DNA from 4 places in the Pseudomonas sp. AG1028 genome. Region 1 is predicted to be linked to each of the others. Evidence: predicted binding sites of a transcription regulator. Region 1 holds the regulator's gene; each other region holds the start of a gene.
What was found. The regulator sigma-54, encoded in region 1, starts transcription at its own class of promoters, with help from an activator protein. The targets are predictions, from matches to a motif close to ANTGGCATNNANNTTGCTNT.

Region 1 (7,492 bases):
GACAGGTCGGGCAGGTTCAGGCCATTGACCCGAATCTCGCCGGCGCTGGGACGCAGCTCAGCGGCGATGAGGCGCAGCAGCGTGGTCTTGCCACAGCCGGACGGCCCCATGATCCCGGTGACCTTACCCCGCGGGATACAGATATCGACGTTCTTGAAGATGTGTCGCTCGCCGCGCTGAAAACTTACGTTCTTAAGCTCGACCGCGTACTGATTTTCCGCGCTCATCGGAACTCCATTGCGTACTGCCTTCCTAATCAGACGCCCGGGATCGGGACAAGGGCACTCCGTTCGCCCTCTCAAAACGGCTGCGGACTATAGCACTTGCCCATTTGGCCGCCAAAGCCGGGCAGTGCCGGTGTTCAGGGTTGTGACAGCTTTGCCATTTATAGGTTGGCGCATGAATGATGAGTCGCCAGGGCTTTCCCGCTATAATCCCCGTCTTTTTCGTCGAGCAGTCCAAGCCGAGCATGAACCAGACCCGCGACCTGATTGATTCCGCACAGCGCACCATTCGTCTCGAGATCGAGGCGGTTAAGGAGCTGCTGCCTCGTATCGACGCCAATTTCGTCCAGGCCTGCGAGCTGATTCTGGCCAGCAAGGGGCGCGTGGTCGTAGTGGGTATGGGCAAGTCCGGACATATCGGCAACAAGATCGCTGCAACCCTGGCGAGCACAGGCACCACCGCCTTTTTCGTGCATCCGGCCGAGGCCAGCCACGGCGACATGGGCATGATCACCCGTGACGACGTGGTGCTGGCGCTCTCCAATTCGGGCTCCACCGCAGAAATCGTCACCCTGCTGCCGCTGATCAAGCGCCTAGGCATCACCCTGATCAGCATGACTGGCAACCCCGAGTCGCCGCTGTCCAAGGCCGCCGAAGTCAACCTCGATACCCGCGTCGCCAAGGAAGCCTGCCCGCTTAACCTGGCGCCAACTTCCTCGACCACTGCCGCCTTGGTACTGGGCGACGCCCTGGCCATCGCCCTACTCGAAGCCCGCGGTTTCACCGCCGAAGACTTCGCCTTCTCGCACCCGGGTGGTGCCCTGGGCCGCCGCCTGTTGCTCAAGGTCGAGAACGTCATGCATGCCGGCGACAGCCTGCCTCAGGTCAAGCGCGGCACCAGCCTGCGCGATGCACTGCTGGAAATGACCCAGAAGGGCCTGGGCATGACCGCCGTACTGGAAGGCGATGGCCGCCTGGCCGGCATCTTCACCGACGGCGATCTGCGTCGCGCGCTGGATAAAGGTATCGACGTACGCGATGCGCGCATCGACGACGTCATGACCCCCCACGGCAAGACCGCCCGCGCCGACATGCTTGCCGCCGAGGCCCTGAAGATCATGGAAGACAACAAGATCAGCGCGCTGGTGGTGATCGACGCCAAGGGCTTTCCGATCGGCGCCTTCAACCTGGGCGACCTGCTGCGCGCGGGGGTCATGTGATGAGCGATCTACTGAAACGCACTCAGGCGATCAAACTTGCGGTCTTCGATGTCGACGGTGTGCTGACCGACGGCAAACTGTACTTTCTCGTCGATGGCAGCGAATTCAAGACATTCAATACGCTCGATGGCCAGGGCATCAAGATGCTCATCAACTCCGGCGTGCGCACCGCCATCATCACCGGCCGCAAGACCCCGGTAGTGGAACGCCGCGCCCAGAACCTCGGCATCCAGCACCTGTATCAGGGTCGCGAGGACAAGCTCGACGTGCTCGACGAGCTGCTCGCCGAACTGGGCCTGAGCTACGAGCAGGTCGCCTACTTGGGCGATGATCTGCCGGACCTGCCAGTGATTCGCCGCGTCGGCCTGGGTATGGCTGTGGCCAACGCCAACGAATTCGTTCGTGAGCATGCCCACGGCGTAACAAGCGCACGAGGCGGTGAAGGCGCTGCCCGTGAATTCTGTGAACTGATCATGCGCGGACAGGGCACGCTCGACGCCGCCCAGTCTGCCTACCTCTAGGGCCTGACAATGCTGCGCAAACTCCTCACTCCCGTTCTGCTGACCTTCGGCGCCCTGCTGGTGGTCGCGGCCGGCTATTGGAACATCAACCCGGACAGCTTTTCCGGTACACCGCAACACACCGGGCCAGAAAACCCGATCGACTTTTATGCGCTCAATGCGCGCAGCATTCAGTACCTGCCTGACGGTCGGGTGCAGAACGACATGACCAGCGAAAAGCTCGAGCACGTGCAGAGCACCGACACCACCCTGCTGACCGAGCCGCGCATGAACCTGTTTCGCGGCACCGACCTGCCGTGGAAGGTGCGCAGCGCCCGTGGCGAAGTCGGCCCTGACGGCAACGAAGTCGAGCTGATCGATCAGGTACGCGTCGAGCGCACGGACGAAAAGGGCCGCCCCACTATACTCACCACCAGCCGCCTGACCGTATTCCCACAGAAGGAATATGCGCAGACCCAGCAAGCCGTTAGAATCGACGCGGCCAATGGGGTGACCACGGCACAAGGAATGAAAGCGTACTTGAATGACGGCAGGATGATCCTGCAGTCCAACGTAAGAGGCCAGCATGAGGTTCGTTAAAACCCTCCCCCTACTTCTCAGCCTCGGCGCCACGCTTGGAAGCGTAAGCGCCTGGGCTCTGCCGAGTGACCGCGATCAGCCGATCCGCGTGCAGGCCGACAGCGCTGAACTGGACGACAAACAAGGCGTCGCGGTGTACCGCGGCGACGTGGTCATCACCCAGGGCACCATGAAGATCACCGGCGATACGGTGACCATCACCCAGAATGCCCAGGGCGATGTCGACGTGTTCACCTCGGTGGGCAAACCGGCCTATTACGAGCAGAAGCCGGCGGTCGACAAGCAGATCGTTAAGGCATACGGCCTGACCATCCAGTACTTCGCGGCCAATGAGCGCATCGTGCTGATCGACCAGGCCAAGGTCGTACAGGAAGGCAACACCTTTGAAGGCGAGAAGATCGTCTATGACACGCGCCGTCAGATCGTCAACGCTGGTCGCGCCACCGGCACCAACGTGTCGAGCCCGCGCCCACGCATCGACATGGTGATTCAGCCGCAGAAAAAGGCAGCCCCGGCTGCCGAGCAGGGCCAATAACCATGGCAACTTTGAAAGCCCAGCACCTGGCCAAGAGCTACAAGGGTCGCCAGGTTGTGCGCGACGTCAGTCTGAGCATCGACAGCGGCCAGATCGTCGGTCTGCTCGGTCCTAACGGCGCCGGCAAGACCACCTGCTTCTACATGATCGTCGGCCTGGTTCAGGCAGATCAGGGCCGCGTACTGATCGACGATCTGGACGTCAGCCATCAGCCGATGCACGGCCGCGCGCGCGCAGGGATCGGCTACCTGCCCCAGGAAGCCTCGATCTTTCGCAAACTCAGCGTCGCCGACAACATCATGGCGATCCTGGAAACCCGCAAGGACCTGAACCGCGAGCAGCGGTTGCAGGAGCTCGAAGGCCTGCTGCAGGAATTCCACATCACCCACATTCGCGACAACCTGGGCATGAGCCTCTCCGGCGGTGAACGTCGCCGGGTGGAAATCGCTCGCGCCCTGGCCACCTCGCCAAAATTCATCCTGCTGGACGAACCCTTCGCTGGCGTAGATCCGATTTCCGTCGGTGACATCAAGCAGATCATTCACCACCTCAAGGCCAAAGGCATTGGCGTGCTGATCACCGATCACAACGTGCGCGAAACCCTGGACATTTGCGAAACCGCCTACATCGTCAATGATGGTCAACTGATCGCCGAAGGCGATTCAGAGGCGATTCTCGCCAACCAGGTAGTCAAGGAAGTCTATCTGGGCCACGAATTCCGCCTCTAGCGGACAGCTCCTCATGATCCTTTGCAAAGGCCCGTTACCCTGGCGGCAACGAAATGGTAACAGGGCTAGGCAAAGCGCTCGGACTCAGGCATATAATTTGCTTCCTAGTGGCGCTTCGTCGCCCTGTCGTGGATTACGTACAGACGCCGGATAAGGTCTGCAATGAAACCATCGCTAGTCCTGAAAATGGGCCAGCAGCTGACGATGACACCGCAGCTGCAACAAGCCATTCGCCTGCTCCAACTGTCGACCCTGGACCTGCAACAGGAAATCCAGGAGGCGCTGGAATCCAACCCGATGCTGGAGCGTCAGGAAGAAGGCGAAGACTTCGACAATTCCGACCCGATGGCCGATGGCGCCGAAAGCGCCACCGCGACTGCTGCTCAGGAAGAAACCTTTCAGGAGCCGAGCTTCCAGGAAGCCCCACAAACCGTCGACAACCTGGAAGACGGCGAATGGGGCGAGCGCATTCCCAACGAGCTGCCGGTCGACACGGCGTGGGAAGACATCTATCAGACCAGCGCCAGCAGTCTGCCCAGCAACGACGATGATGAATGGGACTTCACTACCCGTACGTCCTCAGGTGAGAGCCTGCAGAGCCACATGCTCTGGCAACTCAACCTCGCGCCCATGTCCGACAAGGACCGCCTGATCGCCGTCACGATCATCGACTGCATCAACGACCAAGGCTACCTGGAAGAAACTCTCGAGGAAATCGTCGACTCCTTCGATCCGGAGCTGGACGTCGAGCTGGATGAAGTCGAAGCCGTGCTGCGCCGCATCCAGCAGTTCGAGCCCTCGGGAATCGGTGCGCGGGATCTGCGCGAATGCCTGCTCCTGCAACTGCGCCAGCTGCCTGCCTCCACGCCCTGGCTCAAGGAAGCACAGCGCCTGACCAGTGATTACCTGGATCTGCTCGGCAACCGTGACTACAGCCAGCTGATGCGCCGCATGAAGCTCAAGGAAGATGAGCTGCGCCCGGTCATTGAGCTGATCCAAAGCCTCAACCCCCGCCCAGGCTCGCAGATCGAATCCAGCGAGCCGGAATACGTGGTGCCGGACGTGATCGTGCGCAAGCACAACGACCGCTGGCTGGTCGAGCTCAATCAGGAAGCCATGCCACGCCTGCGCGTCAACGCCCAGTACGCCGGCTTCGTGAAGCGCGCCGACTCCAGTGCCGACAACACCTTCATGCGCAATCAGTTGCAGGAAGCACGTTGGTTCATCAAGAGTCTGCAGAGCCGCAACGAAACCCTAATGAAGGTCGCCACGCAGATCGTCGAACACCAGCGCGGTTTCCTCGACTACGGCGACGAAGCAATGAAGCCTCTCGTGCTGCACGACATCGCCGAGGCGGTGGGCATGCACGAGTCGACCATCTCCCGCGTCACCACCCAGAAATACATGCATACCCCGCGTGGCATTTACGAGCTGAAATACTTCTTCTCCAGCCACGTCAGCACCTCCGAAGGCGGCGAATGTTCGTCGACCGCGATCCGCGCGATCATCAAAAAACTGGTCGCAGCGGAAAATGCGAAAAAGCCATTGAGCGACAGCAAGATCGCTGGTTTACTGGAAGCACAGGGCATTCAAGTGGCGCGCCGCACAGTCGCCAAGTACCGTGAATCGCTCGGTATAGCGCCTTCGAGCGAACGCAAGCGACTGATGTAAGGGAGCCCTTGTAGCGAAAGCGACGCCCCAGTGTTCCTGCGGTGGGTTCGATACCCGCCACTCACACACGGCAACAAGGAGAAGCGGTATGCAAGTCAACATCAGTGGACACCAGCTGGATGTGACAGACGCACTACGCAGCTACATCGAAGAGAAGCTCGAGCGCCTCGAGCGGCACTTCGACAAGATCACCAATGTGCAGGTCATCCTGGAGGTCGAGAAACTCAAGCAGAAAGTCGAAGCCACCTTGCACATCGCAGGAGGCGAAGTGGTGGCCAATGCCGAGCACGACGACATGTACGCAGCCATCGATCTACTCACCGACAAACTCGATCGCCAACTTATCAAGCACAAGGAAAAACAGCTCGATCGCCAGCAGGGCGCAATGGCCCGCTGAGTTCGTCCTTCTCCTATGATCCGACTTGAAACCATCCTGACCCCCGGCCGTTCCCTGGTGAACGTGCCGGGCGGCAGCAAGAAGCGTGTCCTCGAACAGATAGCCAGCGTAATCGCGCGTGACCTGCCCGATCTCGACGGCCAGATCATCTATGAAAGCCTGATTGCCCGCGAGAAGCTTGGCTCCACCGGCTTCGGCAATGGCATCGCCATTCCCCACTGCCGCCTGCCCGGTTGCAGTACGCCGATTAGCGCGCTGCTCAAGCTGAGCACTGCCGTCGACTTCGATGCCATCGACGGCGCCCCTGTCGACCTGCTCTTCGTGCTGCTGGTACCCGAAGCGGCCACCGACGAGCACCTCGAGCTGCTGCGCCAGATCGCCAGCATGTTCGACCGCGAGGATGTCCGCGAACGGCTTCGCCAGGCTCAAGACAGCGAATCCCTATACCAGACCGTCGTCGACGTCCAGAACGGCCAATAGCCTGCGAGGGTGAGCCATGCGCCTGATCATCGTCAGTGGTCGCTCCGGTTCGGGCAAGAGCACGGCGCTCGACGTGCTCGAAGACAACGGTTTCTATTGCATCGACAACCTGCCGGCCGGCCTGCTACCCGAGCTGGCAGAACGCGCACTGCCCCATTCCGAACTTCTGCATCCGCAAGTGGCCGTGTCCATCGATGCGCGCAACCTGCCCAGCCAGCTCAGGCGCTTCTCCGAACTGCTAGACGAGGTCCGCTCACGCAATATCCAGTGCGACGTGCTGTACCTCGACGCCAGCGAAGAAACCCTGCTCAAGCGTTTCTCAGAGACGCGTCGCCGGCACCCGCTGACCAATGACCAGCGCTCGCTGGCCGAGGCCATGGTGGCCGAGGTCAAGCTGCTCAGCCCGATCATCGACCGGGCCGACCTGAAGATCGACACCACGCACCTGAATCTCTACCAGCTCCGCGATACGCTCAAGCTGCGCCTGCTCAACCAGTCGGAGCCTGGCACCGCGTATCTGATCGAGTCGTTCGGCTTCAAGCGCGGTATGCCGGTGGATGCCGATCTGGTGTTCGACGTGCGCTGCCTGCCAAACCCCTACTGGAAACCCGAGCTGCGTGACTTCACCGGCCTGGAGCAGCCCGTGGAGGAATACTTGTCGGCCCAGGCGGACGTCGAGGAGATGTACCAGGACATCTACACCTACCTGCACAAATGGCTACCGCGCTTCGCCGCCAGCAATCGCTCCTACGTGACGGTAGGTATCGGCTGCACGGGTGGCCATCACCGCTCCGTCTATCTGGCCAATCGCCTGGGCCAGGCCCTCAAGCCGCTGCTGAAGAACGTTCAGATTCGCCACCGCGACCTCAGTTAAGGAATTGCCGCGATGCCCGCCCGTGAAATCACCATCATCAACAAGCTCGGCCTGCACGCCCGGGCAGCTGCCAAGTTCGTCGGCGTCGCGGGGCGCTTTCCGTGCCAGATCAAGATTGGTCGTAGCGCCGAATCGATGGTCGACGGCAAAAGCATCATGGCAGTGATGATGCTGGCCGCTGGCAAGGGCACCAATGTGCACCTGCTGACCGACGGTGAACGGGAAGACGAAGCGATGCAGGCGCTGGTCGATCTGATCAACAA
Region 2 (7,492 bases), on a different contig from region 1:
AACAGCGCAATCGCCGCCAGCGCCACACCGGCGTAGCGCAACTCGATGGCGACCACCACCCGCTCGGAGGCATAACGCAGCAGGAAGGCCAGCCCCAGAAAGAGCAGCACCAGGCCCACGCGCAGCACGGTATTGCCGCCCAGCAGCCAGTCACGGGCAGCGGTGATGCCACGTTCGATAAGGCCCGGCGCTGGCGGCTCGGTAACGCGCGCAGCTGCCGGGACAGGCGGCACGTCAGGAGGCTCCGAAACGGGCTCCGGGCTCGACTGTACCGCCGGCTCGCCAGGCGAGGCGGCGGGCAGTTCCAGCTCAAGCTCCCAATCAGGCTCCGCGGCTGGTTCTACGGGCGCCGCAGCAGCTTGCTCGACAGCAGGCTGCGCAAGTGGCTCTTCATGGGGCTCGACCGCGACATCGGTTTGTGGCGGCGCGCCCGTCTCCAGCCGCAGCAGGCGCTCATGCAGATCGCCCGTGCCCAGGTTGAAGCGTTCGATCAACCCTGCCAGCGACTTGCGCAGCGCCTCGTGCTGAAGCCTCAGCGCCTGCAGCGCGATCGCCTGCCCTACCGCCAGCCCGACGAAAGCGCCCAGCAGCGCGCCGGCCATCGCCTCGCCACTCACGGCGCCCAACACCAGGGCACCGAGTACCAGCCCGATCAGCATGAAAATCCACTGCATGCGTTCGAATCCTTGAAGAGAAGATCATCCATGCCAGGCACTGGCCTGGCAGAGCGCGAATTATAGGGGCTGCGCGCACCGCTTGGATGATGCAGTCGATCACAAATGTGGCAGACGAACATCAAGCCGAACCCGGCGGCTCGCCTGCGCATCGGCACAGACAACACAGAAGCGGATTGTTCCTGGCAGCCGGCAAAAAATGCTCGATTTTGGCGACTCTGCCTGCATTGCCAGCACCCACAAAAAAGCCCCCGCCGGTTCACACCGGCGGGGGCTTGTTCAGTCAGCTAGAACGGGATCAGTTCTTGGCTTTCTTGGCAGCGCGGGTGCGCTCGCCTTCGTCGAGGATCTTCTTGCGCAGACGGATCGACTTCGGCGTCACTTCGCACAGCTCGTCGTCCTGGATGAATTCCAGAGCCTGCTCCAGGGTGAAGCGAACCGGCGGCACCAGGGCGATGGTTTCGTCCTTGCCCGAAGCACGCATGTTGTCGAGCTTCTTGCCCTTGGTTGGGTTGACGCCCAGGTCGTTGTCGCGGCTGTTCAGGCCGATGATCTGACCGTTGTAGACTTCCTGGCCGTGCTCGACGAACAGCTTGCCGCGCGCCTGCAGGGTTTCCAGGGAGTAGGTCAGCGCCTTGCCGGTATCGATCGACACCAGTACGCCGTTCTGGCGGCCGGACATGTGGCCCGACTTCATCACGTCGTAACGGTCGAAGATAGAGGTCAGGATGCCTGCACCGTTGGTCAGGGTCAGGAAGGCGTTACGGAAGCCGATCAGACCACGAGCCGGGATGTTGTATTCCAGGCGTACGCGACCTTTGCCGTCCGGCACCATGTTGCTCAGGTCGCCTTTACGCAGACCCATTTCTTCCATGACCTTGCCCTGGGATTCTTCCGGGATGTCGATGGTGACGTTCTCGTACGGCTCGTGCTTGGCGCCGTCGACTTCACGGATGATCACTTCCGGACGGCCAACGCCCATCTCGAAGCCTTCGCGACGCATGTTCTCGATCAGTACCGACAGGTGCAGCTCACCGCGGCCGGAGACCTTGAACTTGTCGGCCGAGTCGCCTTCTTCGACGCGCAGGGCCACGTTGTACAGCAGTTCCTTGTCCAGACGCTCCTTGATGTTGCGGCTGGTGACGAACTTGCCTTCCTTGCCGCAGAACGGCGAATCGTTGACCTGGAAGGTCATGGAAACGGTCGGCTCGTCGACGGTCAGCGGCTTCATGGCCTCGACGTTGTTCTGGTCGCACAGGGTGTCGGAGATGAACAGCTCGTCCATGCCGCTGACGCAGACGATGTCGCCGGCAGTGGCTTCTTCGACGTCAACGCGGTGCAGACCGTGGTGGCCCATCAGCTTGAGGATACGGCCGTTACGTTTCTTGCCTTCGGTGTCGATGGCAGTGACCGGGGTGTTCGGCTTGACGCGACCACGGGCGATACGGCCAACACCGATGATGCCCAGGAAGCTGTTGTAGTCCAGTGCCGAAATCTGCATCTGGAACGGACCGTCGACGTCGACGTTCGGCGCAGGAACGTGGTCAACGATGGCCTGGTACAGCGGAGTCAGGTCTTCGGCCATGTCGGTGTGGTCAAGACCGGCGATGCCGTTCAGGGCGCTGGCGTAGACGACCTGGAAGTCCAGCTGCTCTTCGGTGGCACCGAGGTTGTCGAATAGGTCGAAGATCTGGTCCATGACCCAGTCAGGACGCGCGCCCGGACGGTCGATCTTGTTGATCACAACGATCGGACGCAGGCCGGCTTCGAAGGCCTTCTTGGTCACGAAACGGGTTTGCGGCATCGGGCCGTCCTGGGCGTCGACGACCAGCAGTACGGAGTCGACCATCGACATCACGCGTTCTACTTCACCGCCGAAGTCGGCGTGGCCGGGGGTGTCGACGATGTTGATGCGGTAGTCGTTCCACTTGATGGCGGTGTTCTTGGCCAGAATGGTGATGCCGCGCTCTTTTTCCTGGTCGTTGCTGTCCATCACGCGCTCGTCGTTGAGCTCGCTGCGCTCCAGGGTGCCGGACTGACGCAGCAGGGCGTCGACCAGGGTGGTCTTGCCATGGTCAACGTGGGCGATGATGGCGATATTGCGTAGATTCTCGATCACAGTAGTGGTCTCGTAGGTTGGGTCGGGCTACCCGGCAGTTGCTTCAAGGGCCCAACGCGAAAAATCGGGATTAAGGGTAAAGGCAGTCTGTTAAGGCTGTGTGGCGGCAAACTCGCCACCAATCGGGTCGGGAGGGCGATGGCGGATGCTGCCGCCATTGAGCCCGGGCGTCTTATGCCGGACGATAAACGCGCACATTGGCATGCCCCTCGCTCAGCAGGTGATGGGCATGCAGGCGGCTCATGACGCCCCTGTCGCAATAAAGGAGGTACTGGCGGTTCTCGTCCAGCTCCTTGAAACGGTTGTTGATGGCGTAGAACGGCAACGCCTGGACTTCCACGCCCTCGATTTCCAGCGGCTCATCTTCGGCCTGGTCGGGGTGGCGAATATCGATCACCACGTGGCCGGGCAGCGCCTCGGCGACTTCCTCGACCTGCACGTCCTGGCCCAGCTCTTCGATCACCCGATCGATGGCGATCAGGCGCGCACGCTCGAGGGCGCGCTCGAGCACCGCCATGTCGAACTGTTCTTCTTCATGGACGACGCGATGGGGCTTGGCCTTGGTGGTCGGGTTCACCGAAATCACGCCGCAATACTCGGGCATGTGACGGGCGAACTCGGCCGTGCCGATGGCTTCGGCGGTGTCGATGATGTCCTGCTTGTGGCTGGCGATCAGCGGGCGCAGCACCAGCTTGTCGGTGACCGAGTCGATCACCGAGAGGTTCGGCAGGGTCTGGCTGGACACCTGGCTGATTGCCTCGCCGGTCACCAGAGCATCGATCTGCAGACGCTCGGCCAGGCGGCTGGCGGCGCGCAGCATCATGCGCTTGAGGGTGACGCCCATGTAGCTGTTGTCGACCTTGCCGAGAATCTCGCCGAGCACTTCCTCGAACGGCACGCTGATGAACAGCACGCGCTGGCTGCTGCCGTACTTCTTCCACAGGTAGTGAGCGACTTCCATCACGCCCAGCTCGTGGGCGCGGCCGCCGAGGTTGAAGAAGCAGAAGTGGCTCATCAAGCCACGGCGCATGATCTGGTAGGCCGCCACGGTGGAGTCGAAGCCGCCGCTCATCAGCACCAGGGTCTGCTCCAGCGAGCCCAGGGGGTAGCCACCCAGGCCCGGGTGCTGGTGATGAATGACGTACAGGCGCTCGTTGCGGATCTCGATGCGTACTTCGACCTCGGGTTTCTTCAGGTCGATACCGGCAGCGCCGCACTGCTGGCGCAGCTGGCTGCCGACGTAGCGCTCCACATCTATAGAGGAGAACGAATGGCGGCCACCGCGCTTGCAGCGCACCGAGAAGATCTTGCCGGCCAGTTGCTCGCCGTAATGGAGCTTGCACTTGGCGACGATATCGTCGAAGTCGCCCAGCGGATATTCGTCGATCTGCAGGAAGTGCACGATGCCTGGCACGCAGCTCAGGCGCTCGACGATCTCCTGCTGGACCTTGGGCTCGGCCACCTCGGTTTTCACTTCCAGATTGTCCCAGACACCGGTGACCTGCAGCTGCGGGTCGAGATCACGCAACACCACGCGGATGTTCTTGGCCAGCTGCCGAATGAAGTTCTTGCGAACCGGCGGGCTCTTGATGGTGATTTCCGGGAAGACTTTGACGATCAGTTTCATGGGAGCAAATGTCGGGGGCCAGGGCCTGAAAAACAGGGGCGCGGATTATAAAGGAAATTGCTCAACCTTTGATCAAAAATCCGCAAACAATCTGACGCCGCACCAAGATCGAACACAATGCCAATAAATTGCACCATTGAGGTGCTTAAGTGGTTCGTTTTGTAGCGCCACTAGCTGCTACAGCGCTGTGTTTCGGGGCATGCGTCCATCACGGGGCACTGGCATGCATATTGCTCCCTTGTGAGGCAGGGTGTCCTGGCCGACTATCGGGCCCGGCGTCACGAACTCAAAGAAGGGTCAACGAACGACCCTATCCACCTGGAGGACAACATGTCTAAGGCTGTTCAACTGATCAAAGAACACGACGTGAAGTGGGTAGACCTGCGCTTCACCGATACCAAAGGTAAGCAGCACCACGTGACCATGCCGGCCCGTGACGCCCTGGACGAAGACTTCTTCGAACACGGCAAGATGTTCGACGGCTCCTCCATCCACGGCTGGAAAGGCATCGAAGCCTCCGACATGATCCTGATGCCGGTTGACGATACCGCCGTACTGGATCCGTTCACCGAAGAGCCGACCCTGATCCTGGTCTGCGACATCATCGAGCCGAGCACCATGCAAGGCTATGACCGCGATCCACGCTCCATCGCCAAGCGCGCCGAAGAATTCCTCAAAGGCACCGGCCTGGGCGACACCGTATTCGTGGGCCCGGAGCCCGAGTTCTTCATCTTCGACGAAGTGAAGTTCAAGTCCGACATCTCCGGCTCGATGTTCAAGATCTACTCCGAGCAAGGCTCCTGGATGACCGACCAGGACGTGGAAGGCGGCAACAAAGGCCACCGTCCAGCCGTCAAGGGCGGTTACTTCCCGGTTCCGCCGTGCGACCACGACCACGAAATCCGTACTGCCATGTGTAATGCCATGGAAGAAATGGGCCTGGTCGTCGAAGTGCACCACCACGAAGTGGCCACCGCCGGCCAGAACGAAATCGGTGTGAAGTTCAACACCCTGGTCGCCAAGGCTGACGAAGTTCAGACCCTGAAGTACTGCGTACACAACGTGGCCGATGCCTACGGTAAAACCGCGACCTTCATGCCCAAGCCCCTGTACGGCGACAACGGTTCGGGTATGCACGTCCACATGTCGATCTCCAAAGACGGCAAGAACACTTTCGCAGGCGAAGGCTATGCCGGTCTGTCCGAGACCGCTCTGTACTTCATCGGCGGCATCATCAAGCACGGTAAGGCCCTGAACGGCTTCACCAACCCGTCGACCAACTCCTACAAGCGCCTGGTTCCGGGCTTCGAAGCGCCGGTCATGCTGGCCTACTCGGCTCGCAACCGTTCCGCTTCGATCCGTATCCCGTACGTGTCGAGCCCGAAAGCCCGCCGTATCGAAGCGCGCTTCCCGGATCCGGCTGCCAACCCGTACCTGGCCTTCGCTGCATTGCTGATGGCCGGTATCGACGGTATCCAGAACAAGATCCACCCTGGCGACGCAGCGGACAAGAACCTGTACGACCTGCCGCCGGAAGAAGGCAAGCTGATCCCGCAGGTTTGCGGCAGCCTGAAAGAAGCCTTGGAAGAGCTGGACAAGGGCCGCGCGTTCCTGACCAAGGGCGGCGTGTTCTCCGACGATTTCATCGATGCTTACATCGAGCTGAAATCGGAAGAAGAAATCAAGGTACGCACCTTCGTACACCCGCTGGAATACGACCTTTACTACAGCGTCTAAGCCAGCCACGCTGCCTGGCGGCGTAACGAAAACCTCCCCGGTTCTGCCGGGGAGGTTTTTTTATGCCCGCCACCTGCGAAACGTGGCAGGCGAGAGTGAAAATGGCCCCAGTCCTTTTTTATGCCCGGCTATTTTTCAGCGCCAGTGCAAATCCTTGGAGCCGCGCGCTTGCCAGCACGCGATGGCGGTGCAAGGCTATCGCCATCACCCGACAGGAGAACGGCCCGATGCGCCGCACGCTCACTTGCCTGCTGCTGATCCTGGCCCTGCCGGTCAGCGCACAGATCTACAAGTACACTGACGCCAACGGCAACACGGTGTTCACCAACCAGCCGCCGGAAGGTACCAAGGCCGAAAGCGTCGAGCTCAAGCCGATCAACACCAGCACCTCGGCGGAAGCGCCCACTACAACCAACAGCGAACCGCGCCTGAGCGAACTGCCGCAAAATCCCTACCAGATTCTCGAACTGCGCGACCTGCCCAGCGAGGAAGCGCTGCGCGCCAACAATGGCACCTTTTCCGTGGGTGTGACCATCGAGCCGCGCCTGGGTCCCGGCCATAGCCTGCGCCTGCTTCTCGACGGCAAACCTTATGGCCAGCCTAGCAACGTGCCGCGCCTGCAACTGACTGAAGTGGACCGCGGCGAGCACAGCATTGCCGTGGCCGTGATGCAGGGCGAGCGGATCGTTCAGCAGAGCGAGACGCGCACCTTCACGGTGCAGCGGGTCAGCACCAACAGCCAGGGCCGGGGTAACTGAAGGCCATGCGCGCGCTGCTTTTCGCCCTGTTACTGGTCGCCCTGCCGAGCTTCGCCCAGGTCTACACCTACGTGGATGCCGAGGGTAACCGGGTGTTCACCGACAGCCCGCGCGATGGCAACGCCAAACAGGTGCAGATGGCGCCGTCCAACCGCATCGAGCAGCCAACCCGGCGCCTGTCACCCCCTCCCGCTCCTGCCGCCCCCGCCGGACCGATCCTCAGCTACGAGCTGCTGCGCATCACCATCCCGCAGCCTGACGCGACCATCAACGACAACGCCGGCAACCTGATCGTCACCGCCAATGCCGAGCCAGCCCTGTACCCGGGCCACCGCTATCGCCTGCTGCTCGATGGCCAGCCCTACGGCGAAGCTGGGCGCAGCCCGGTGTTCCCCTTGCAGAATATCGACCGCGGCACCCACCAGATTGCCGTGGAGATCATCACCGAGGGCGGCATCATCGTCGAACGCACGCCAAGCCAGCCCTTCCACATGAAGCGCGTGTCCCTGGCCCAGAAGCGCAAGGTTCGCCCCTGCGAAAAGGACGATTACGGCGTGCGCCCCGAGTGCCCGATCGA
Region 3 (7,492 bases), on a different contig from region 1:
AATCCAGTTGTGGAGATGTTTGCCAGATTGTTGGCGTGGGCACGCTGGGCCAAGCTGTTGTTGTGGGCACCAGTCATGGAGACGTACAGCATCTTGTCCATGTTTTCCTCCGAGGTGGGCGACGCGCCCGCGACTCTGACCACACCTCAAAAGCAATACACATGCCACAACTCAATAAAATTTATAAGTAATTGAATTTAAAGGAATTAATAAAATAAAAAGGCTCCCGAAGGAGCCTGTAATTTGTCGCTCGGCGAGTGGTTGCCGTTTCCGGCAACGACTCCCTGACGCTTAACGCAGATTGATGATGGTCTGCGTGATCGCACTTTCGGTTTCGATGGTCTTGGCGTTGGCCTGGTAGTTGCGCTGCGCCACGATCAGGTTGACCAGCTGATCGGACAGTTCGACGTTGGAGTCTTCCAGAGCGCCTGATTGCAGGCTGCCCAAAGTACCGCTTTTCGGCGTTCCTATTACCGGCTCGCCCGATTCAGAAGACTGTACCCAGGCCGTTTTACCTACCGGCGTCAAACCCTGCATGTTGGCAAAGTTAGCCAGAACCAGTTGCCCCTGAATCTTGGTTTGGCCATTGGTATAGCGCGCGAAGAGCTGACCGGTTTCATCTATCTGCAAGCCAGCCAGTTCGCCCGTGCTGTACCCATCCTGCACCACCTTGGCGACCGAGAAGGTACTGTTGAACTGGGTAGAGCCGCGGAAATCGAATTTGATCGCAGCACTGGCGGCAGACCCATTAGGCGCCCAGGTCGTACCTTCAGCGTTGGTCGGTGCAGCGGGCACCCAGCCATTCATATTGATAGAACCATCAGGAGCAACCGTCAGCCCAGCGCTCAAGTTAGCCGGATCAATGGTCTGCATTTTACCGGACGAATCGAACGTCACCCCAGCCGATAGCGCCTGAGTGCTGGTCGGATCCAACGGATTACGCCCGTCGACCAAGATCTTCACATCCCAGTTATTCGCCCCAGTCTTCACAAAATACTGAGTAAAGGAGTGCGCATTACCCTGAGCATCAAAGATATTGACCGAGGTAGAACGGTTGTAGCTGGTCGGATCGGCCGGATTGAACGAAGCATTCGCCGCAGTTGTGCCTGCCGTTGCGCCTGCCGCATTCGCAGCTGCGAGCTCCGCAGGAGTAGCCGCCGCAGTAGCTGCCGCAATTTCAGCAGGAGTCGGATTAGGGTTACCGGGCAAAAGCACGCCATTAAAGGCAGTCTGATAGGCCGTATCGTAGGCGCTCTGACGTAATACCGGCACAGCTTCAGTGGAGTTCAGGTTGAAGGGCTGAGTGATGGTACTGGTCGAACGCGGCGCCTGACTGGCCGTTTCCACTTTCAGGTTGCTGATGATGCCATTCTGCAGGTTGCCATTGGCATCCACACTGTAACCCTGCAGGTTGTGCCCAAAGTTGTTGACGATAAAACCTTCACGGTCAGTGCCAAAATAGCCGGCACGGGTGTAACTGATATCGCCATTATTGCTGGTACGGAAAAAGCCGCTGCCGTTGATGGCCAGATCCAGCGAGTTCTGTGTGTAATTGATATTGCCCTGACTGAACAGCTGGGACACATCACTGAGCAGCACGCCACTACCAATCGGATTGGAGCCGCTGCTAAGCATCGACGAAGCGTACAAGTCAGCGAACTCGGCACGCGACTGCTTGAAGCCAGCCGTACCGGCGTTGGCGATGTTGTTACCTGTCACGTTGAGGTCACTGGTTGCAGCACGCAGGCCGCTAAGACCGATATTGAACGACATGAAAATTCTCCTTGCCGAAGCTCGGCAGCTAAAGCCTGTTAATTACTGACCAATGACCTGCACCTGCGACAACGGCACATTGCCGATACCCGCCAGGTTGAGCATCAACTCATTGCCGCCCAAGGTGACGCTGTCGACGTTGGCCGGCAGCAAGGTGTAAAGCCCTTTGGTCTCATTGCCGTAAGTGGCCTGAGCCTCGAACTTGTAAGTTCCCGGTTTCATGACGTTGCCGCTTGAATCCTTACCATCCCAGATGAAACTGACGTTGCCGGCCTGCTGTTCGCCGAGATTGATACGACTGACCACCGCACCGGCACTGTCGTAAACGTTGACGTATACGTTGCTGCTGCTGGTCGGTAGTACGGCACTGGCCTTGAAGCTTTCACTGGTATCGACCACCGCCTTATCGACCGGCACGATGACCTTGCGCCCAACCAATGAAGAAGCCTGCAGCGCCTGCGAGGACTGGTAGCCCGAGAGGATGGTTTCCATGCTCGAGTTGAGCTTTTCAACCCCCTCCACGGTACTGAACTGCGCCAGCTGCGCGATGAACTCGCCATTGCCCTGAGGCTCCAGCGGGTTCTGATTGTTAAGCTGCGCCACCAGCAGGTTGAGAAACTGGTCCTTGCCCAGCTCCTTGTTCTGCGTGCTGTCCTGCTTGACCTGATACTTGTCCAGTACGGAACTGGAGCCGACGCCATCAACGGTGCTCATCGCTCACTCCTGGCTCACTGGCCCAAGGTCAATACGCGCTGCATCATCTGCTTGGCGGTATTCATCATTTCCACGTTGGTCTGAAAGGCACGACTGGCGGAAATCATGTCCGCCATTTCCTCGACCACGTTGACGTTGGGGTAATAGACGTAACCCTTCTCGTCCGCTGCCGGGTGATTGGGCTCATAACGCGGCATCAGACTGCTCTGATCCTCGACGATCCCCAGCACCTGAACGCCGGCGCCCGAGTTGTCCTGATCGGCAAACAGCGAGCCGTTATTGCCGCCCTGGGCATTCTGGAACACGGTGGCGAACACCGGATGGCGCGCGCGATAGGTCTGATCGACGCTCGAGGAGACGGTCTCGGCGTTGGCAATGTTGCTGGAGATGGTATTGAGGCGAGTGCTCTGGGCACTCATACCGGTTCCGGCGATATTGAAAACACTGGTGAGGGACATATCAGGCTCCTTTATTCACCACGCAGGGCGCTGACGAGCCCTTTGAATTTGCTGTTGAGCAGCGTGAAACTGGTTTGGAAGGCCACCGCGTTCTCGGCGTAATTGGCCTGCTCGACCTGCGCATCCACAGTGTTCTGATCGATCGAAGGCGCGGTTGGCGTACGGTATGCTAGCGAAGCGTCGCCCATTGGCACGCCTTCTGCTGCGATATGGCGGCTATTGGTGGTTCTCAAGCCCGTGTTGCCACTACCACTGCTCTTTGCAGCTTGCTGAGCCAGCACCGACGCGAAATCCAGGTCACGCGCCTTGTAGTTGGGGGTGTCGGCGTTGGCCATGTTATTAGCCAGCACTTCGGCACGCTGCGCGCGAAAACCCAGCGCCTTCTCGTGAATACCAAGTGCACTATCGAAACTGATGCTCATCTCAGGGACCTTTGCCGTAACGGCTAGCCTGTTTGTCTGCAGAGTTAACAGCAAAGCACGTGCCAATTTATTTTTTTACTTATAAATCAGTTAGATCACTGAAAAGCAGGGCATTCGAGGTGCACGAGCGGCAAAGCTTTTCCGCCGCTAGGCAAAGTAGGAACGGCAATCTGAACGCTGGATTGCCGCTTTTCTGACGCGGTGGTGACAGAAGGCTGTCAGCCATAAAACAAAACGGGAGGCCATGGCCTCCCGTTCTTTCTAAAAAACCTTTGATCACTTGGCTTTGTAGATGATCCCAGGACTGCACTGAACCATCTGGTATTTCTCGGGCAACCCGTTAAGCGCCTCCGAGGCTCCAAGGAACAAGTATCCACCTGGCTTGAGCATGGCGTGGATGCGCGTGAGGATGTCCTTCTTCACTTCCGCCGAGAAGTAGATCAGCACGTTGCGGCAGAACACGATATCGAACTTGCCAAGACTGGCGTAACTGTCGAGCAGGTTCAGCGGGCGGAACTCCACACGGCTCTTAATGGCCGGTTTGACCACCCAGCGCCCCGGCCCTTTAGGATCGAAATAGCGTTGTAGCCGCTCCTGAGCAAGCCCGCGCCCCATGGCAAGGCTGTCATACTCGCCCGACTTGCAGTTGTTCAGCATGGTGGGCGACAGATCGGTCGCGACGATCTGAATCCCGGCCTTGAGCTGGCCAACATTGCTGCGCTCGAACTCATCAATACTCATCGACAGCGAGTAAGGCTCCTGCCCCGAGGAGCAGGCGGCTGACCAGATACGCAGGCGCTGCCCCGGATAAGCCTTGATCAACTCAGGCAATACGCGATTCTTCAGCACCTCGAAGGGATAGGTGTCACGAAACCACAGTGTTTCATTGGTCGTCATCGCATCGACCACCTGCTCGCGCAAACCACTGCGCGGCTGACTTTGCATGCGCTGCACCAGCTCACCTAATGTCTTGATGCCGTTGGTCTCCATCAACTTATTCAGCCGACTGGAAACCAGGTATTGCTTGTTGCTGCCAAGCACGATGCCACAGGCCTTTTCCAGAAAGATCCGGAATTGCTCGAAATCCAAATTACCTGAAGACACTCGTGAGGCCTCGCCCATCTATTCCATTGATTGCGCCGAGCGCTCCGAGAAGCGCTAGGCGAGTTAGCTGGCAAAATCTGCCAGCTTTTTTAACGCTGCCACGATCAGCCGGCCTTGATGCGATCCACGACTCGTGAGGCCAGATCATCCGGACGGAATTTTGCCAGGAAGTCATTGGCCCCTACTTTCTTCACCATTGCCTGGTTGAATACGCCGGACAGCGAAGTATGCAGCAGAATGTGCAGCTTCTGCATGCGTGCATCAGCACGAATCGCTGCCGTCAGGGTATAACCATCCATTTCCGGCATCTCAATATCGGAAATGATCATCAGCAATTCCTGCTCGGGCGACTTGCCCTCAGCGACCATGGCCTGCAGGTAATCGAGCGCCTGACGGCCATCGTTCAGCGCCGTGACCTCCACGCCGACCGTCTGCAGGCAGCGCATCACCTGCTTACGGGCCACCGAGGAATCATCGACGATCAGCACGTGCTGGCTGACAGCCTTGGTCTGCACTTCGACATCGATCACCCCAGCCGAAATAACCTCGGAGGTCGGCGCCACCTCGGCAAGAATCTTCTCGACATCAATGATCTCGACCAGTTTCTCATCCAGCCGGGTAACGGCTGTCAGATAATGATCACGCCCAGTACCCTTGGGTGGCGGATGGATCTCTTCCCAGTTCATATTGACGATGCGCTCCACCGAGCGGACCAGGAAGCCCTGCACCTTGGTGTTGTACTCAGTGATGATCACGAAGCTGCCATTGAGGTCAGCGAGCGGGCGCTTGCCAGTGGCGATAGACAGATCCAAGATCGGAATCGTGCCACCGCGAATGTTGGCCACGCCGCGAACCACGTGGCTCGACTTGGGCATAATGGTGAGTTTCGGACATTGCAACACCTCCTTCACCTTGAAGACGTTGATCCCGTACAGCTGAGGGCCGTCGAGACGAAACAACAGCAGTTCCAGACGATTTTGCCCAACCAGCTGAGTTCGCTGGTTGACCGAATCCATCACACCGGCCATGTACGGGCTCCCAAGATTCCAGTAACACATCAGATTTGGTTAGCGTAGCAGGCGGCACGCGCCTTGCTACGAACCAGACATGAATGTACGAATGACAATTATCCGACGCGCGATGGCCAAAAGCCTTCGCTGCCTGGCAGTTTTACCTGCTTTGCTGGCGCTCGGCTATAGCACGCTGACAACTGCCTCCGTCACCCTGCCCGATCAGCTTATCGGCGAGACCCAGCGCTTTCTTGAGCAGGCAGTTGCAGACTATTTGCAGCGCAGCAATATTCAGGCGCGCCATGAGGTGCAGATCAATCGCCTCGACCCCCGCCTGCGCCTGCCTTTATGCGATCAGCCGCTGACGATCAACCTGGAAACGCCGGCAGAACCCATCGGCCGGGTGACTATGCGTGTACGCTGCGATGGCACCTCCCCCTGGACCGTATTCGTTCCCGGCCAGGTGCGCCTCTACCGCGAAGTGGTCACCGTGACCCGACCTATCAAGCGCGAGGGTGTGCTCGGCGAGGGCGACCTGATGCTCGCCGAGCGCGATGTCGGCCTGCTCAACCAGGGCTACATGATCGACTTGGAGCAGGCAGTCGGTCGCAAGGCCACTCGAGCTTTGCAGCCGGACCAGGTACTGTCGCCTACATTCATCCGCCAGGCGGAAGTCATCCGCCGCGGCGATCAGGTAGTGATCAGCGCACGCAGCGGTGGCATCAACGTACGCATGCCCGGCGAAGCGCTTTCCGATGGCGCCGTTGGCAAGCAGATCAGCGTGCGTAACCAGAGCTCGCAACGCGTGGTGCGCGCAAGGGTTACCGGCCCTGGGCAGGTGGAAGTATCGATGTGAGAACCGGCTCGGCCAATGGACTGGCTGACGGGTGAACGAGGCTGATTTAGACTGTGCAAGCGACGCAATTTTTTTGCCTAAAGTTTTTCCGGGCACAGCCGACACACTAGGCAAGCGTCCACACACCGTTAGAGGTTTTGCACCATGGTCATCGACTTCAACCGACTCAACAGCTCCACGCCAGCCAGCACCAGCCGTGCCGGCGGTACTCAGGCCGGCAAGAACGAAGCCATCGACAACAAGGCTGCCGGCAATACCGCTACAACTCAGCAGAGCACCGCCAGCGGCAAGAGCGGCGAGTCCGTACAGCTGAGTAGCGAAGCACAACAGTTGCAGAAAACCGTCGACAAGCTGCGTGACCAGCCGGCCGTCGACAGTGACCGAGTAGCCAAGCTGAAACAGGCCGTTGCTGACGGCAGCTATCAGGTCGATAGTCAGCGCGTCGCCAGCAAGCTGCTCAATTTCGAATCCCAGCGCTAGCTTCCGGCTCGCACTGGGGCGTTGGACGCCCGGAAACCGACTGACGCCCGTCCGCTTCCATAGCAGATGCGCGCCTAGCGGTTCCCCCCCAGAGAGCCAGAACCATGAACATCACGCCCCTGCTCGATCTGTTCAACGAGGATATCGGCCACGCAGCGCGACTGCTTGAGCTGATCGACGCCGAATATGAAGCCCTTGGCGAGCATGACCTGAGCAAGTTGCAGGACATTCTAGCGAGCAAACAGCCCCTGCTTGCTACCCTCGACCAACACGGCAAAGGCCGTACACAAGCCCTAATCAGTCTGCAACTGAGCCCTGATCGCGCAGGCTTGAAAGCGCTTGCCGAACGTTCGGACAAAGGTGACGAACTGATCCAGGCCAGCGAACAGTTGAGCGAGCTGCTCGAACGCTGCCAGGAAGCCAATTTACGTAACGGCCGAGTTATTCGTAGCAGCCAGAATTCCACTGCCAGCATGCTCGGTATTTTGCGCGGCAGCGAAACACCGTCACTCTATGACAGCAGCGGTGGTACCGCTAAAATCGGCAACAAGCGCCCGCTCAGCCAGGCCTGACATAACGACAAGATGCGTGGTGATGCAACATCGCATTAACCGACGCAGCAGTACCTTGCCCCGGAGATCACTGGACCGTGTCCAACCCCTTCGCTCAGGACTG
Region 4 (7,492 bases), 130 kb from region 1:
CTTAATCGTCTTAACAACAGAATCTTCCGAAACTGCCACACCTAACAACAGCCCAACAGGCAATAGCAAGAAGGCATACTCCAGCGGATATTCGAGCATACCATGAAGTATTACAACGGAGGCCGCCATAACTGAGCATAGGCTTTCGATAGAACGTGAGCGCCTCAAAACTTGAAATAACCAGCCACCTAAAAACAGGATAACTGCACTACCGACTACCGGGCCATTCCACAGCAAAATATCCAGCAAGATGTTGTGACTATGCTCCGTCATCAGGGATACGGGGTAGGCTTGCGAAATATGTGCCTGGGCCACACTCACTTGGTTCCAACCATAGCCCCATAGAGGTCCATTAAGCACAGCGTGTAGAAGCTGCCACCACAAATCGAGACGCTCTAGCGACTGCATCCGCTCATAGGGGTTAGCACTTGACAGCAATAGCGTGCTAGAAATCGTGGGCAGCAACACAACCATGCAAGCATATAACCCAACCATGCTAGCAAACCCAAATCTTGTTAAACGAAAATCCCGCCGGTACTTGAATACCCAGTAAAGCAACATCACAGGAAAAACCAGCCACGGGGTACGCGACTGGGTTAACGCCACACCAAAGAGCAATACAAGAACAAGCATCCAAAATATAATATGCGAGAACCTATGTTTTTCGTAAAAATATACAACACCGAACAAGCCCATAACTAGCAATGTAGCCAAATTATTGGGCTGCCCCATATTTGCGAAGGGTCTCCCGCCTGGAGGCATATCAGCTGTCCACAAGCTGCCCGAAAGCAATAACCACTGCCTAGCAGCTATCCAAATCGATAGTACAGCTGCCAGAATCAGGAAGATAAAAAAGCGAGAAATGAATTCTTCTCTCAAGCCCTTCCTATCTGAAAGGCCGCTTGAAAAAGAAAGCGAGAACAAAAAGAACAACAAGTATGCTGAAGCCAAAAATGCATCACCCCAGAAAAATATTGTCCCTAGCCACCACTGAAAAACTGGCAAAAAAGCAAAAAAAACAAGAATTAAAATTCGCCAATCCAGCCGAATCGAAATGGGAAACAATATCCACAAAAGCAAGACTGCCGAAACAGCTGAAAAATCCTGATAAGCTGTATTGAATGGTGGAACATGGTTCGGCAGCAACCATGAAATAAGTAGAAGAAAAAAAGGTATTACTCGCGGCGTTCTAATCAAATCATGCATACGTTGACCATAAAAAAGCCCCGCCAAGGCGGGGCTCTATAATCTAAACCATTCGTTAACCGCGGCAAGAGCCTGGCAGGTATTTAGCAGGAATAGTCGTACCATTAGCACTGCTACCACAGATCCAACGATTGATCGCACCACCAGCTGTAGGTGCAGTAACCGCGGTTGCCGAAGAAGATGGGATCAGGGTCAAGACTTTGCCATCAACGTCAGAGTTGATGCCTGTACCAACGGTTACGTCTACCCGACCAGCGTTGGTGGTTTCAACTTTTGCTACATACTTTGATGTAGCGCTTGCACTCTCACAACCCCAGTTTCCTGCGGTAGGGAGTGTAGTGCTCGACTGGACGGCCTCAGTAATGGTAGTGCGGCAAGCAGAAGCTGCAAGAACTACTTCAGACACTTTAGCTCGGGCTGTGTAATCTTGATATGCAGGCAGAGCAACCGCCGCCAAAATACCAATAATGGCAACTACGATCATCAATTCGATAAGGGTGAAACCCTTTTGCATTTGAGCTTTCATGTAACTCTCCAGTCATTAAGTGTCAGGCAGACAAGCCTGGCGATGACACTGCAGAAGCCGTGCCAACTTTCGATCCCCGGCCTCTGACCACAATTACTGCCAACGCACTCACATAATCACCACTCCTGGCGAAGCCATCGCCTTCGCGCCAAACACATTGATGCGCACCTTGTGACACTTTCCGTCACCTTGACATCGCCAATTTGGCAGCCCCAGGCATCTACGCTATAACGCACCCATCCATTGATACCGAGGTGCCCATGAGCGAGAACATTCCCCTTTCCGGCTTGGCCAAGCAGGTGGTGCTGGCCGAGCTGCTGGACGAGAAGGCCGCTCAACAGGCGCAGGTTCAAGCCAAACGCAACAAGCTCTCTCTTGTTCACTACCTGGCTCAGAACAAGCTGGTCAAAAGCCGCGCATTGGCTGAACTGACGGCGGATCAGTTCGGCATCGCCTATTTCGATCTGAGCGCCCTGGACAAGGAAAGCCAGCCGAAAGACTTGGTTAGCGAAAAGCTCGTACGTCAGCACCGCGCTCTACCGTTGTGGCGCCGTGGCAACAAACTGTTCGTGGGGATCTCAGACCCCTCTAACCACCAAGTCGTCACTGATATTCAGTTCAGCACCGGCCTTTCTACCGAAGCACTGCTGGTCGAGGATGACAAGCTGGGCGACGCCATCGATAAGTTTTTCGATACCGGCCATAGCGGCCTGGAGGACTTGGGCGATGTGGATCTGGACGGTTTGGAAACCGAGACTGTCGACGACGACAAGAAGCCGGAGGGCGGCCAGGATGCCGATGACGCTCCGGTGGTGCGCTTCGTCAACAAGATGCTGCTCGACGCCATCAAGGGCGGCTCTTCGGATCTGCACTTCGAGCCCTACGAGCGCACCTACCGCGTGCGTTTCCGTACCGACGGCATCCTGCACGAGACAGCTCGCCCGCCGATCCAGCTAGCACCACGCATCTCTGCACGCCTCAAGGTCATGGCCGGTCTAGACATTTCCGAGCGACGCAAGCCGCAGGACGGCCGCATCAAGATGAAGATTTCCAAGAGCAAATCCATCGATTTCCGCGTCAATACCTTGCCAACGCTGTGGGGCGAGAAAATCGTGATGCGGATTCTCGATTCTTCCAGCGCGCAAATGGGTATCGACGCCTTGGGTTACGAGGAAGACCAGAAGGAACTGTACCTCAACGCCCTCAAGCAGCCGCAAGGCATGATTCTGGTGACCGGCCCGACCGGTTCCGGCAAGACGGTATCCCTGTATACCGGCCTCAATATTCTCAACACGCCGGATGTGAATATCTCCACGGCCGAAGACCCGGTGGAGATCAACCTCGAAGGCATCAATCAGGTCAACGTAAACCCCAAGCAGGGAATGGACTTTACCCAGGCGTTGCGCGCCTTCCTACGTCAGGATCCGGATATCATCATGGTTGGCGAGATTCGTGACCTGGATACCGCTTCCATCGCCATCAAGGCCGCGCAGACCGGCCATATGGTGATGTCGACCCTGCATACCAACAGCGCAGCGGAAACTCTCACCCGCCTGCGTAATATGGGTGTGCCCTCCTTCAACATCGCCACCTCGGTCAACCTGATCATCGCTCAACGCCTGGCGCGCAAGCTGTGTTCGTCCTGCAAAAAGGAAGTCGATATCCCGCGCGAAGCATTGCTGGAGGAAGGTTTTCCGGAGGACAAGATCGGCAGCTTCAAGATCTACGGCCCGGTTGGCTGCGAAAACTGCAAGAACGGCTATAAAGGTCGTGTCGGTATTTATGAAGTGGTTAAAAACACGCCGAGCCTGCAGCGGATTATCATGGAGGAAGGCAACTCCATCGATATTGCCGCGCAAATGCGCAAAGACGGCTTTAACGACCTGCGCACTTCGGCCCTTGTGAAGGCCATGCAAGGCGTGACCAGCCTTGAAGAAGTCAACCGCGTGACCAAGGATTAACCATGGCAGCAGCAGCAAAAGCGCCCAAGACCAGCACCTTTGTCTGGGAAGGCAAGGATCGCAAGGGCAGCATCGTCAAGGGCGAGCTCAACGGTCAGAATCCCGCACTGGTCAAGGCGCAGTTGCGCAAACAAGGCATCAACCCGACCAAGGTGCGCAAGAAAGGTATGAGCCTGGGCGGCACCGGCAAGAAGATCAAACCGCTTGATATCGCCCTGTTCGCCCGCCAGATGGCGACCATGATGAAGGCCGGCGTGCCACTGCTGCAGTCGTTCGACATCATTGCCGACGGCGTGGAAAAGCCCAGCATGCGCAAGCTGGTAGATGAGCTGAAGCAGCATGTGGCGGCAGGTAACAGCTTTGCTGCCGCGCTGCGTACCAAACCTCAGTATTTTGACGACCTGTTCTGCAACCTGGTTGACGCCGGTGAGCAATCCGGTGCACTGGAGAGCCTCCTTGACCGAGTGGCTACCTATAAAGAAAAAACCGAGGCGCTCAAAGCCAAGATCAAGAAAGCCATGAACTATCCGATTGCCGTCATCGCAGTCGCGATCATCGTTTCGTGCATTTTGCTTATCAAGGTGGTGCCTCAGTTCAAAGAGGTTTTTTCAAGTTTCGGTGCTGAACTGCCGGCTTTTACGCTTTTTGTTATTGGCATATCCGAAGGACTGCAGGAGTGGTGGTTCATCTTTCTGATTGCCCTGATCGGCGCGGGCTACGCCTTCATGCAGGCCAAACAACGCTCGGAGAAATTCCGAGACGGCTTGGATCGCACCATTCTCAAGGCACCTATCGTAGGCAATATTGTTTACAAAGCTGCAGTTGCCCGTTACGCCCGCACACTGTCAACGACCTTCGCAGCTGGTGTACCCCTTGTCGAAGCGCTGGACTCCGTTGCAGGCGCAACCGGCAACGTGGTCTTCCGCAATGCTGTAGCCAAGGTCAAGCAGGATGTCACCAGCGGCATGCAGCTAAACTTTTCCATGCGTTCGACCAATGCTTTCCCAGCCATGGCCGTTCAGATGACGGCGATTGGTGAAGAGTCCGGTGCGCTGGATACCATGCTCGACAAGGTGGCCAGCTATTACGAGGCGGAAGTAGACAATGCTGTGGACGGCCTTACCGCACTAATGGAGCCCATGATCATGTCCGTACTTGGCGTCCTCGTCGGTGGCCTCATCATCGCCATGTACCTGCCAATCTTCCAACTGGGCAACGTCGTCTGACCCATGACAATAATTGACTTCCTGGCCGGCAACATGCCGGCCTTTGTTTTCTGCGCTCTAATAATCGGCCTGCTGGTTGGCAGCTTTCTCAACGTAGTGATCCACCGTCTGCCAAAGATGATGCTGCGCGACTGGCGCACTCAAGCGCGTGAAGTGCTTGAGCTACCAGCCGAGCCAGCGGGCGAGACCTACAATCTGGTACTTCCCCACTCCAGCTGCCCTCACTGCCAGCATGAAATTCGTCCTTGGGAAAATATCCCGGTCATCAGCTATCTGTTTCTGCGCGGCAAATGCGCTGGCTGCAAGGCGAAGATCAGCCTGAGCTATCCACTGGTCGAGCTGAGCTGCGGCCTCATCTCGGCCTATATCGCCTGGCATTTCGGCTTTGGCTGGCAAGCGGCGGGCATGCTGGTGCTGGCCTGGGGCCTGTTGGCGATGAGCCTGATCGACGCCGATCACCAACTGCTACCTGATGCACTGGTGCTGCCACTGCTATGGCTGGGTTTGATTGCCAACAATTTCGGGCTATTCACCAGTCTGGAAGATGCCCTATGGGGCGCCGTCGCGGGGTACCTGAGCCTCTGGTCGGTGTTCTGGCTGTTCAAGCTGGTGACCGGTAAGGAAGGTATGGGCTATGGCGACTTCAAGCTGCTGGCAATGCTCGGCGCCTGGGGTGGCTGGCAGATTTTGCCGCTGACCATTCTGCTGTCTTCGGTGGTCGGCGCCGTGCTTGGTGTGATCATGCTGCGCCTACGTGATGCCAGCACCAGCACACCGATTCCCTTTGGCCCCTACCTGGCCATTGCAGGCTTTATCGCACTGTTGTGGGGTAAGCAGATTACCGAGGGTTACTTGCAGTTTGCCGGGTTCAACTGACGCGCAAAGACCTGGGTAGAGTGCGGCGCCAATCAACCCAGACACTGGATGACCGCGCCAAAGCGGTTCGACATAACGATCGTTTCGCGCCGAGGGCGACGCTCCTACGCCAACAGTGAGTCGCCTGACATCGCGCAGGAACCCCGCCACAGGACGCAGGGGGGGAGGCGCCACACAGTCGCGCCATCACCACTGATTCGCACATGCGCAGCTGCTCCTTTACAATCCGCCCCTGATTTTCTAAGGGGCAGCTCATCATGAAACCCTGGACGCTTGGGCTCACCGGCGGCATCGGCAGTGGCAAAAGCGCCGTGGCCGCGCAGTTCGCCGCATTGGGCGTGGATGTGGTCGATGCCGACCAGGCCGCTCGCTGGGTCGTCGAGCCCGGGCGCCCTGCCCTGACGGCCATAGCCGAGCACTTCGGCGAACAGGTGCTACAGGCCGACGGGCAATTGAACCGTTCGGCACTGCGTGAGCTGATTTTCCAATCGCCCGCCGAACGCGGTTGGCTGGAAAAATTGCTGCATCCATTGATCGCCGCAGAAACCGCGCAGTTTCTGGCCAATGCCAAGCCGCCCTACGCCATCATGGTCTCGCCGCTATTGATCGAATCCGGCCAGTACAAACTGACCCAGCGTATCCTGGTGGTCGATGTGCCCGAGAAGCTGCAGATCGAACGCACCATGCAGCGCGATCGGTTGTCTGCCGAACAGGTGCGCGCCATCATGGCCGCCCAGGCCAGTCGCGAAACACGCCTGAGCCACGCAGATGACGTACTGGTAAACGACCGTGACCTGGCCTGGGTCGAACAGGAGGTCGAACGCCTGCATGCCTTTTACCTGACCTTGAACGGAGGCCAACCATGACCACACCTACTCTCGTCGCCTGCCCAACCTGCGCAGCGCCCGTGGAATGGGGCCCGCAGAGCCCGAGCCGGCCGTTCTGCTCCGAGCGTTGCAAGCTGATCGACCTGGGTGCCTGGGCATCGGAAGAACACGCGATTCCTGGCAATCCGCTGGAGGACGATCTGTTCTCCGATGATCTGCCGCCCAGCCGGCACTGAGCCGCCCCAGCCACCGAGACGGCGGAACCATACCTTGAGGCCTGAAGCCTACCCAGCCAGCCCGCTCCAGGCACTTATCGCTGCCGTGCCGCAACAGGGTCAGGTGCGCTGGATCGGCGTACGCCCCGAGCGCCTCGGCGACATGCTGATTCTCGACGCGGTCGAGGCGCGCCGTGAAGCGGGCCTGACCGGCGATCATTCCAGGCCCGGCCCACGCAATGCCCGCCAGGTCACCTTGATCCAATGGGAGCACCTGGCCGTGATCAGCGCCCTGCTCGGGCGCGACGCTCAGCATGCGATAAAGCCCGAGGACCTCAGGCGCAATATCGCCGTCAGCGGCATCAACCTGTTCAGCCTCAAGGGCCGACGCTTTCGCATCGGCCAGGCGATTCTGGAAACCACCGGCTGGTGCCAACCCTGCGCCAAGCTTGAGCAACGCCTGGGGCTGGGTACCTTTCAGGCCGTTCGCGGCCATGGCGGGATTACCGCGCGGGTGATTCACAGCGGAATCATCCGCCTGCGCGATCCGCTCGAAGTCGAGCCACTGGAGCGCGTTGAATAACCATGCCGTCTCAGCCGTGGCGCGCGCCACGCTGCTAGAATGCGCGCACCGATTGAACCCAAGCGGTCGGCT

Region 2: the regulator sigma-54 is predicted to act here: its motif matches at 4,638-4,657, upstream of glnA (glutamate--ammonia ligase).
Region 3: the regulator sigma-54 is predicted to act here: its motif matches at 3,415-3,434, upstream of flgB (flagellar basal body rod protein FlgB).
Region 4: the regulator sigma-54 is predicted to act here: its motif matches at 1,817-1,836, upstream of FB481_RS00375 (pilin).

The regions. Positions count from the first base shown of each region.
Region 1 is NZ_VIVP01000001.1:199,719-207,210, reverse strand. It holds gene FB481_RS00890 (ABC transporter ATP-binding protein) at 1-227, opposite strand, end outside; gene FB481_RS00885 (KpsF/GutQ family sugar-phosphate isomerase) at 470-1,444, shown strand; gene FB481_RS00880 (HAD family hydrolase) at 1,444-1,965, shown strand; gene lptC (LPS export ABC transporter periplasmic protein LptC) at 1,975-2,544, shown strand; gene lptA (lipopolysaccharide transport periplasmic protein LptA) at 2,531-3,079, shown strand; gene lptB (LPS export ABC transporter ATP-binding protein) at 3,082-3,807, shown strand; gene FB481_RS00860 (RNA polymerase factor sigma-54) at 3,970-5,478, shown strand; gene hpf (ribosome hibernation-promoting factor, HPF/YfiA family) at 5,567-5,875, shown strand; gene ptsN (PTS IIA-like nitrogen regulatory protein PtsN) at 5,891-6,355, shown strand; gene rapZ (RNase adapter RapZ) at 6,372-7,229, shown strand; gene FB481_RS00840 (HPr family phosphocarrier protein) at 7,242-7,492, shown strand, end outside.
Region 2 is NZ_VIVP01000003.1:406,523-414,014, reverse strand. It holds gene FB481_RS07135 (DUF2339 domain-containing protein) at 1-674, opposite strand, end outside; gene typA (translational GTPase TypA) at 973-2,793, opposite strand; gene thiI (tRNA uracil 4-sulfurtransferase ThiI) at 2,966-4,420, opposite strand; gene glnA (glutamate--ammonia ligase) at 4,751-6,157, shown strand; gene FB481_RS07115 (DUF4124 domain-containing protein) at 6,385-6,915, shown strand; gene FB481_RS07110 (DUF4124 domain-containing protein) at 6,921-7,492, shown strand, end outside.
Region 3 is NZ_VIVP01000002.1:207,673-215,164, reverse strand. It holds gene flgF (flagellar basal-body rod protein FlgF) at 1-101, opposite strand, end outside; gene FB481_RS03985 (flagellar hook protein FlgE) at 292-1,773, opposite strand; gene flgD (flagellar hook assembly protein FlgD) at 1,816-2,487, opposite strand; gene flgC (flagellar basal body rod protein FlgC) at 2,502-2,945, opposite strand; gene flgB (flagellar basal body rod protein FlgB) at 2,957-3,367, opposite strand; gene cheR (protein-glutamate O-methyltransferase CheR) at 3,644-4,471, opposite strand; gene FB481_RS03960 (chemotaxis protein CheV) at 4,576-5,499, opposite strand; gene flgA (flagellar basal body P-ring formation chaperone FlgA) at 5,579-6,337, shown strand; gene flgM (flagellar biosynthesis anti-sigma factor FlgM) at 6,482-6,817, shown strand; gene FB481_RS03945 (flagella synthesis protein FlgN) at 6,922-7,389, shown strand; gene FB481_RS03940 (flagellar brake protein) at 7,467-7,492, shown strand, end outside.
Region 4 is NZ_VIVP01000001.1:74,093-81,584, reverse strand. It holds gene FB481_RS00380 (PglL family O-oligosaccharyltransferase) at 1-1,206, opposite strand, end outside; gene FB481_RS00375 (pilin) at 1,262-1,732, opposite strand; gene pilB (type IV-A pilus assembly ATPase PilB) at 1,993-3,693, shown strand; gene FB481_RS00365 (type II secretion system F family protein) at 3,696-4,919, shown strand; gene FB481_RS00360 (A24 family peptidase) at 4,923-5,795, shown strand; gene coaE (dephospho-CoA kinase) at 6,053-6,661, shown strand; gene yacG (DNA gyrase inhibitor YacG) at 6,658-6,858, shown strand; gene FB481_RS00345 (MOSC domain-containing protein) at 6,893-7,420, shown strand.